DNA from 3 places in the Citrobacter sp. Cm046 genome. Region 2 is predicted to be linked to each of the others. Evidence: riboswitches for the same ligand, from Rfam matches in the RefSeq annotation. Region 2 holds a riboswitch; each other region holds the start of a gene.
The links. A riboswitch is a leader RNA that binds a small molecule or an ion and turns the genes downstream of it on or off. The one in region 2 is predicted to bind cobalamin.
Positions count from the first base shown of each region.

Region 1: another riboswitch for cobalamin. It lies ahead of btuB (TonB-dependent vitamin B12 receptor BtuB); the one in region 2 lies ahead of OGX98_RS04310 (cobyrinic acid a,c-diamide synthase CobB).
Region 3: another riboswitch for cobalamin. It lies ahead of OGX98_RS19070 (ABC transporter substrate-binding protein); the one in region 2 lies ahead of OGX98_RS04310 (cobyrinic acid a,c-diamide synthase CobB).

Region 1 covers NZ_JAOWGP010000041.1:130,878-134,159, reverse strand. The annotation lists gene btuB (TonB-dependent vitamin B12 receptor BtuB) at 1-1,556, opposite strand, end outside; cobalamin riboswitch at 1,622-1,817, opposite strand; gene trmA (tRNA (uridine(54)-C5)-methyltransferase TrmA) at 1,933-3,033, shown strand; gene OGX98_RS14045 (YijD family membrane protein) at 3,091-3,282, opposite strand, start outside.
Region 2 covers NZ_JAOWGP010000032.1:105,798-109,079, reverse strand. The annotation lists gene cbiB (adenosylcobinamide-phosphate synthase CbiB) at 1-560, opposite strand, end outside; gene OGX98_RS04310 (cobyrinic acid a,c-diamide synthase CobB) at 557-1,936, opposite strand; cobalamin riboswitch at 2,025-2,199, opposite strand; gene pocR (transcriptional regulator PocR) at 2,535-3,282, opposite strand, start outside.
Region 3 covers NZ_JAOWGP010000044.1:236,417-239,698, forward strand. The annotation lists gene OGX98_RS19065 (FecCD family ABC transporter permease) at 1-759, opposite strand, end outside; gene OGX98_RS19070 (ABC transporter substrate-binding protein) at 826-1,878, opposite strand; cobalamin riboswitch at 2,075-2,302, opposite strand; gene OGX98_RS19075 (GNAT family N-acetyltransferase) at 2,536-3,060, opposite strand; gene dauA (C4-dicarboxylic acid transporter DauA) at 3,169-3,282, opposite strand, start outside.

The sequences.
Region 1 (3,282 bases), on a different contig from region 2:
GAACGACGTGCCAGCGGCTTGTCCGTAATCACATTGCGCGAATCGACATAATCATAGCTCAGCGTGTGCACCAGCGGACCGGTATCGAAATTCGCCGTCGCTTCAACGCCTTTAATACGGACTTTGCCTTCGTTAAAGTATTTCTCGGTATGCGGGTCGTAATCGATCATGTCATCGATATCATTACGATACCCTGACACGCGCCAGTTCACGCCCGCCGTTAGGCCTTCAAATGCCCCTTCCCACTGCTTGCTCTCTTCGGGATCCAGGTTCGAATTGCCATAATAGCCATGCAGTTGCCCGAGATTAGGCGCTTTGTAGGATGTGCCGTAAGACGCAATAAAGCGATAACCGTCAATAAACGCCCATCCGGCGCTGGTTTGCCATGTTCCATGACGACCAAATTCGGAGTTGTCGTCGCTACGCGCCGCACCTTCAAGGGTGAAATCGCCAAGCTGTTGCAATCCGGTCAGATAGAGGCCCGTGTTACGCTGATCGTAACCGTCCGTGACATACCCGGTGCCAGGCTCTGTAGTTTGCTTTTGCCAGTCAACGCCTGCGCCAACGTTACCGTGGCCCACTACCATACTGTTTGACCACTGAACATTATATTGCTTCATCTCATCCAGGGTTGCTGAGGAGTCGTAGCGGCCATAATCAGGATCATAGTTGTAGTCTTTGCTATGGCTGTAGCTGGAAATCAGCTGCGACTGGATTTGCTCGCCATTAAAGCGCAGCCCTGCATCCCAACTCTGGCTGTAGAGCTTACGGGTATCGAGAAGCGCCGAGCCGGGGGAATAGTAGGAGTCATAATTGGTGCGGTTATCATAGCCATAGCCACGAACAAACCCGCTCCATGTGTCGGAGAAGTTGTGTTCCAGTGCGCCATACAATGTCTTACTTAAGAAACCATCTTTGTCGGGCTGCGCCTGAGAACCGGTGCTGCCGTAGGCGACAACATCAAAACCTTTGGTATAGGCATAATCCCCCATCAGCGTAACGCGCGTATTCTCGCCTAACTGTTGTTGGGTTGAGACATCGTAATTCTGATAACCATTACTGCCCATACCAGCGGTCAATTCCGTTCCCGGCTTTTCTCGCGTGGTAATAATATTCACCACACCGCCAATCGCATCAGAACCATAAACAGCGGAACGCGGCCCGCGAATGTATTCTATACGTTGCACCAGTGATACCGGGAACTGGCTGAGATCGGCTGAGCCGCTCACCCCCGCTAAGTTCAAGCGCACGCCGTCAATCAGCACCAGCACATGGCTGGCGTTGGTCCCACGAATAAAAATAGACGAGTTCTGTCCCATACCGCCGCTTTGCGCGATATCGACACCCGGCAGTCGACGCAGAACGTCATTCACAGAGGTGGATTGCCAGCGATCGATATCCTGGCGCGTAACAACAGTAATGGGGGCAAGAACGGCACTAAGGGGCTGCTGAAAACGGTTCGCAGTGACGACGAGTGTATCCGGGCTAGCGTCCTGCGCCCAACCAGAAGATGCCGCGACGGAGAGTGCCGTCAACAGCAACGATTTTTTAATCATTGTAAAGCATCCACAATATAAGAAGGATGCCGCAGGCCCCACCGATAGTACGCGATGGTGAAAACCAGATGCGACGTTAGCCGGCAGGTCTTCGGGCTTGGAAGGTTATTCAGGATATAGAATAAAAAGAAATGAAGACTTCCCACCCGCAGGCAGTGTCTGCTTACGCTCTCATCTCACCTTTCTTTACCGCTGCGCGTCAGCTCCAGATTCACACTGGATTCCCTATTAACTCACAGGACCGGAACGCGGATGCTACAGTCTGTTACAACCTTGTGTCCAGACCGTATATCACAATATCGGAAATCATCAATAACTGGACATCTACTGAGCAATCCCTACAATCCCCGCGTACTTTTATTTTTCAGGATACATCATGACCCCCGAACACCTTCCGACAGAACAGTATGACGCGCAGTTAGCTGAAAAAGTGGTGCGTTTGCAGAGCTTAATGACACCATTCTCTGATCAAGCTCCGGAAGTGTTTCGCTCACCGGTCAGTCATTACCGCATGCGCGCTGAATTCCGCCTGTGGCATGACGGTGATGATCTGTATCACATCATGTTCGATCAACAGACCAAAAGCCGTATTCGCGTCGACAGCTTTCCGGCGGCCAGCGAACTCATCAACACGCTGATGACGGCAATGATTGAAGGTGTTCGCAACAACCGTATCCTGCGTCACAAACTCTTCCAAATTGATTACCTCACCACTATGAGCAATCAGGCGGTGATATCTATGCTGTATCACAAAAAGCTGGATGACGAATGGCGCCAGGAAGCCAAGGTATTGCGTGACGCGTTGCGTGCACAGAATCTGAACGTGCATCTGATTGGTCGGGCAACCAAAACCAAAATCGAGCTCGATCAGGATTATATCGACGAGCGTTTGCCGGTTGCGGGGAAGGAGATTATCTACCGCCAGGTTGAGAACAGCTTTACACAACCCAACGCCGCCACGAATATTCAGATGCTGGAATGGGCGATTGATATCACCAAAAATTCAAAAGGCGATCTGCTCGAACTTTACTGCGGCAACGGTAACTTCTCACTAGCCCTGGCACAAAATTTCAACCGCGTACTGGCAACCGAAATCGCCAAGCCATCTGTTGCAGCCGCACAGTACAACATTGCGGCCAACCACATAGATAACGTACAAATTATTCGTATGGCAGCTGAAGAGTTTACTCAGGCGATGAACGGTGTACGTGAATTCAACCGTTTGCAGGGAATCGATCTGAAGAGCTACCAGTGTGAAACCATTTTCGTGGACCCACCGCGTAGCGGTCTGGACAGCGAAACGGAGAAGATGGTGCAGGCGTATCCGCGAATTCTGTACATCTCTTGCAACCCGGAAACACTGTGTAAGAACCTGGAAACATTAAGCCAGACGCACAATGTTTCACGTCTGGCTCTGTTCGATCAGTTTCCGTATACGCACCATATGGAGTGTGGTGTATTGCTGACAGCAAAGTAGTTTGCAGTCCTGTAGGCCCGATATGCACAGCACCATTGGGCCTACAGAGCGGAGAAATTATTCAGAGATCTCCTGCTTACGGTTACGCACTTTGAAGCCGATCCAGAACACCAGAATTACCGACAGTACCGCCGGGAAGAAGTTAGAGCCGATATCCGGATATTCAGCTCGCACTACGGTACTGTACAGCAGGACGCCGAGAATGAAACAGGCAGCAGCCAGACCCGGCAATCCCACAGGCATGGTGCG
Region 2 (3,282 bases):
TTGTAACCGACCATGGAGTCCAGGGTATTCACCGCCTTGTAGGCCATCGCCAGCGGGGCGCCACCAAGAAAAAGGAAGAACAGCGGTGCGATGATGCCGTCAACAGTGTTTTCAGCAACGGTTTCCACCACTGCGCGATTGATCTGTTGCGGTTGTAATTGCGAGGTGTCACGGCCCACAATCCATGAGAGTTTCTCACGGCTTTCAGCAAGATTATTGGCACGCAGTGGACGCTCAACATCCCGTGCGGCGTCAGCGAGGCAACGCCCCGCCAGCACGGTAAAGATCATCCAAACTTCAATACCCCAGCCAAGCCAGGGGTGAATTGACTGAGCCAGTGTCAGTACGCCCCAGCACACGCCCCAGGTCAGCCCAACAACGACTATCCACATTACTGCGCCACCAATACGCAGCATCATGTCGCTATGACAGTAACGTCGAATCATTCGCTGAACGGCTGAAATAAGATTACCAATCCAGCGTACCGGGTGCGGCCAGTTCGGCGGGTCACCAATGAAAAAATCAAGAAGCCAGGCAATACACCATGCGAGCAGTGTCATAGCACACTCCTTGCCGCCGCCAGCCAGTGATTAAGCATTTCAGGACGCTGAGCAAAATGAACGTGCAGATAGCTGGCGAAAGTATTGCCCATTTGCCAGCCACCAGACCATGATTGCAATGTTTTACCATCACGAACCTTACGGCAGGCCATCACAGCTGGAATTTCAGGGGTAAAGTCGGAATAATGGAATTCATGTCCGCGCAGCACTTCGCCTGGTGCCGCCAGCAATGTTTGCTCAACAGCCCGCGCTTCACAGTAGCCAAAGCGGGTCAGACGCTTACCCATTTTGCTGTGACCTGGAATAATATCCGCCATCGGCCAGATATCGCCGTTGCTATCCTCCAGCGAGCTTCCAAGATACATAAGACCGCCGCACTCTGCGTAAATCGCCACGCCGCGTTGATGAGCTGAACGCAGTTGCGCCAGCATGCTGGTATTGCCTGAAAGTGTCGCAGCGTGCAATTCAGGATATCCGCCGCCCAACCAAATCATCTGGCAATCAGGTAGATTGCTGTCGTGTAACGGACTAAAACGCACGATGTTGATACCCGCACGTTCCAGTAGCGTAATGTTGTCCGGGTAGTAGAAGTTGAATGCTTCATCATCTGCGATGGCAAGCGTTAACCCGGCGCCTGCATCAGCGGCAGGAAGTGCGGGCCACTCGCCAACAGGTTGGGTATCTATTTGGCTTAGCGTCAGGAGGGCGTCGATATCCAGCGTTTGCTCAAGCGTTGCGGCAAATTCCTGCCATGGCTGCTGATTAACAACCGACTCACGCGCGGTGACTAATCCAAGATGACGTTCCGGGAGAGCCACGCCTTCCACTCGGGGAACATAGCCTAAAACAGGCACTGAACAGTAGCGCTCAATCGCCACTTTAAGTAACCGGTAATGGGTTTCGCTGTTAACCCGATTAACGATTACACCGGCAATATTTAAGGAGGGGTCAAAATGCTGAAAACCCATCACCGTCGCGGCAATAGAGGTTGAAACGGCTTTACCATCAACCAACAAGATGACCGGACAACCCAACTGTTTTGCCATTGCGGCGGTACTACAGTAGTCAGGATCTGTTCCATAGCCGTCATACAATCCCATAACGCCTTCGATAACCGCGATATCCGCATGCTGCATCTGATCGCAAAATAAGGCGTTGAGTGTAGGAATGGGGAGCATAAAGCTATCAAGATTACGGGAAGCCGTACCGCATACAGCGGTATGCCAGGCGGTATCAAGGTAGTCAGGACCAACTTTGCAAGGCTGAACACGCAAACCACGTTTTTTCATCAGGCTTAGCAAACCCAGCGTCACCGTAGTTTTACCACAGCCGCTTCCGGTACCTGCAAGAACAAACGCGTGAAAATTGGCCGCCATACCCTGATCCTGTTCAGGGTGGTAGGGGTGTATAGATACCCAGTCTCTCGACTGTATGCATCTGCGCAACCCACTTCCCACCGAAGTTGTTGGTAGTCACTGACAGGCAGGTCTTCTGGCTTAGCGTCAATCTCACCCGTCCTTCCCAATCTTGCGATCAGTGGTCTATACGGGGTCGTCAGCATCACAGCAGCGGGGGCTGCGGGGGATTCTCACCCCCTTCCCTACCACAAACGTGGCAAACCTGTCAGCTCAGGAGCCTGTTCTAATTAAGCTCCGGACCATGAGATGAAATATCACACCTCATGACAAAATTTCATTTTAAATATTTTCTTGCGTTTACTTAGCCAATGTTATCTCTTCATTAAGCTTATTCTTATGCTTACATTCCAAATGAAAGCATCAATAAATAATAAAGAAAGTCATTCACCCAGACACTGTATCTCATCACAAAAATAAAAACTGGTGCAGTTTATCCTTCCAACGCTATTACTTTGTTGCGCTATGACAATTTATTGACTGCTATCCCTAATTTTCATTTTATAATGACGGACATACAATACGATATCAAAAATCGGCAATAGCAAATTATTGCTATTTATGCCGACTCGCCAGATGAAGCAACATTAATTTGTTGACGAAAAGCCTGTGGCGTAACCTGATAGGTCTGGCGGAATACTTTGCAAAAATAACTGGTTTGTGAAAAGCCTAAATTACGCGCAATGCTGGCGATGCTCCAGTCACTATGGCATAGCAACTCTTTAGCACTGGCCATTCGCTGTTGGTTTACCCAGGCATTAAATCCAATACCCTGATATTTTTTGAACAGCTTACTGAAATAGTACGGGCTCAGGTAAACATGAGAAGCCACATCCTCAAGGCGCAGCTCATCCGATAAATGAGCATCAATGTAGCGCAGCGCCTTTTTCATTTTGCTGTCATGAGGCGTCGGGCTACGACTCGTTTTTGCCGGCTCTGATTGCTGTGGGTTGTCTTTGATAACAACAAAATTCAGTTGTTTCTTAAGACAATTTTCGACGATAAGCTTCAGAAGATCCGCAGAAGCGATGACTCTTGAGTAATCCATTTCAGGAACATTGCGAAATTCACTGACCAGTTCCGGATCGGCTTGCCAGCGATCGTCGACGTTCAAAATATCAACTAATCCAACATCATTGCTTAGACGAACCTGCCCGCACAAAACAAACCCAACCAGGTGGCCCGCGATCACTAAAGGAATCGAGAAATCGGTGAGTCCGGCATGGCAGCGGTAAATACAGGGTTGATCGGATTTTGATGCTTCGAGTCCTCCACAGCGATCGCTCATTCGGCAACGTGTGCTGTGC
Region 3 (3,282 bases), on a different contig from region 2:
CGGAATACCCAGCGATGCGGCCGATTCAGCGCCAAAGGAAAATGCATCAAGATGGCGGGCGTAGCAAAAGCAGATAATTATGCCGACCAGCGCAGTTGGGATAGCCAGAACCACATCTGGCCAGCGAACGCCGCTAAGGTTGCCCAGTAGCCAGAACATAATGCCGCGAGCCTGCTCGGCATTGGCTGAGCGGGTGATAATCAGTGAAGTGATGGCATTGAACAACTGTGAGCTGGCAATCCCGGCGAGAATGATTTGCGTGGTGGCGGAACCGTGTTTTCCCCGCGCAGCCATCGCCAGCAGTGCGACAAACAAAAACGCCGTCAAGGCGCCGATAAAGGCGCCGAGAGACATGCTGACGATCCCTGCACCCAGTCCGGTTAATGCAATGAGCACGGCTCCGGTTGACGCTCCGGCGGAAATCCCCAGCAGATAGGGTTCGGCCAGCGCATTACGTAGCAGTGACTGTAACACTACCCCGGAAACCGCCAGACATGCGCCGCAACAGGCGGAAACCAGCGCGCGAGTCAGACGGTAGTTCCAGATAATCCCGGCATCCAACGCGTCCACCATATACTGGGTGTCAAACAGTCGGTTTGCCAGCGTATGGATAACGTGCTGCCACGGAATAAATGTTTCACCGATGGAGATCCCTGCCAGAAGAACGCCACACATCACCACACTGACCCACAGGCTGTGTAGCACTGCCCGGTTTGTTAATTGACGAATGGCCTGGCGCGTCCTGCGTAATTCACTCATTATTTTACGGCTGCCCTGAGTACAAAAGGGCGTTATGCCTGCAAAAGGCATAACGCTCGACGAGGATTAATGAGTGGCTTTTGGATGTGCCAGGCCGTACTGCACCAGCGCATCAGCGAGTTTCTCAAGACCATCGATAGTTCTTATCCCGGCATTCATGGTTTGCACGTCGATCACTGGCAGGTGGTTTTCTTTAACCGCCGGGATCAGGCTGGTGACAGGATCAGACTTGAGGTATTCCATTTTGACTTTCCAGTCATCAGCCGGGAAACGGCGACGTCCCATTTCGCCCAGAACGATAACCGATGGATCCGCTTTGGCGATGGTCTCCCAGCCTACAGTTGGCCACTCTTCGGCGGAATCAATGACGTTTTTCACCCCAAGTGATTGGGCGATCCACGCGGCGGGGCCAAATTTTCCTGCGACATACGGGTCAAGTTGCAGATCGGCGCTGGAGAACCAAAAGACGGCGGAAACGTTGTTGTCCATACCGGTAATTTTGGATTTTGCCGCAGCCTCACGTGCTTTGAGGCTGGCAATCAGTTCATCACCTTTGTCCTGAACATCGAAAATTTTTGCCAGATCTGCGACTTCCTGGTAAACCATGGCAATATCAAACATCCCCTTACGTACACCATCTCCACCGTCTTCGTTATCTTTGGCACAATCGGCGGGAGCGGTATAAACCGGAACTTTCAATTCGCTGAATTGCTCGTAGGACGCGACCGTACCGGCAGGGCCAATTTGCCATTCAAACTGGCTGGCTACTAAATCTGGCTTTTTAGCAATAATCCCTTCAAAGCTCGGGATGTTCTGTGCAATGACCGCAATTTTATCATTCACCGCCTTGTACTGTTCCGGGACGGGACCGAACCAGAGTGACGTTCCGACAACGCGATCGGCCAGACCCAGAGAATAGAGTATTTCAGTACTATTTTGCCCTACGGTGGTAACTCGCTGGGGAGCTTTATTAAAAGTAATATCCCGGCCACAGTTTTTGATAGTCAGTGGATATTCTGTTTTGGCCGCAGAAGCCATATTACTGGCCAGGAAAAGTGCTGCGCCAGTCAAGGCCAGAAGTGAAAGTTTGGAATAAGAAGAGGTAATGTCAACGTGCATTATAATTGTCCCTTTCATGCCAGAATCTGATCGTCTGGTATATAATTTCGGGACAGGCGCATGACGATAGATGACATCGAATCATGATGTACAGACAAGATAATATGAAAAAAAAGTATATTCTCGTCTACCAGGTCAGGAATCACGATCATTAGTTCGTCAAATAAATCACCCCATGGACCATCCCGTCCACTCAATGTATACAACCTTGACAGTAGGTCTCCTGGCTCGCGGCAATCAGAATATTGGCCTTCCCATAAATAAATCTTTACAGTGACCTATGGTGATTTATTACCATACGAAGATATTCTGTATCCGCTTACAGTTGCGGGGGCAGCTATGGCATAAGATTGAAATAATCCGCACCATATTCCGTTTCAAAATAATAAGTACATTCTGAAATACTGTCATCGGCGAATGTATCGGCATCCAATTATCGCGTCAACCGCTTGAATAAGTAGGGGTATTTGTTTTGCTATTGTTAATTCCTTTAAAAACATAGTGTTATGAGAATATTTTTTAGTGTGTTCTATGTTGATGGTGAATATCAGATAAATTAAATGAGAATTATTTGATTCTGATCAATTAATTTTGCTGCGATAAAAATGACCGGAATTAATAGTGCGGATGCACAATTATTTAATTATTTGCACAATGTCACATTCCGATAGCATATTTCTCCATATGCACAATTTGTTGTTCTCCACCTTCATCTAAAAACTCGGTGAAATGATGGCGTAGCCAAAACGGATAACCGCCAGGTAAAAAATGATGGGTGTGCAGGTAGAGTGTTTTATATTGTTGACGCAGGCAAAATTGTTCTGCCAATGAAACTAACTGACCGCCTATTCCCTGGCGACGATAATTTTGTTCAACGTAACAACGACAAATCTCAGCGGTTGTAGATAAATTATAACGCCCACGTAATGTCGATATTCTGTCATCGTACTGGCATACCGCCAGCGTGGCGATAAGCTGTTGTTGTTCATCCCATACGCCGATCAACAGATTTCGTGGCTGGTGAATGTATTGTGAACGTAACGCTAACACATCCTGACTTGAGTCGGGGAGTGGCCTGTTGGCATTAAAATAGAGATTCAGATGCCGGATAATAAACGATTGCACGGCTGGAATATCAGTCTCGGTGATTTCGCGATAGACAAATGTAGAGTCAGATTTCATGGCTACAGGTATCGTCAGAGAGCAGGAGAGATGATGATAACAACTCAGACGTGTTTACAGAAGAGAAGTGTTACCGGCAGGCAAGAGCATGCCGGTAACAGATGAACATTAAATATCCGCCAACGCTGCGTCGCGGTTCGGGAAGAATGCCAGACGGCCCGGGATCGGTTGGATGCCCGCGCGCGCCATCGTGCGCAGCGGCTGGAATTCCAGATTGCTGAT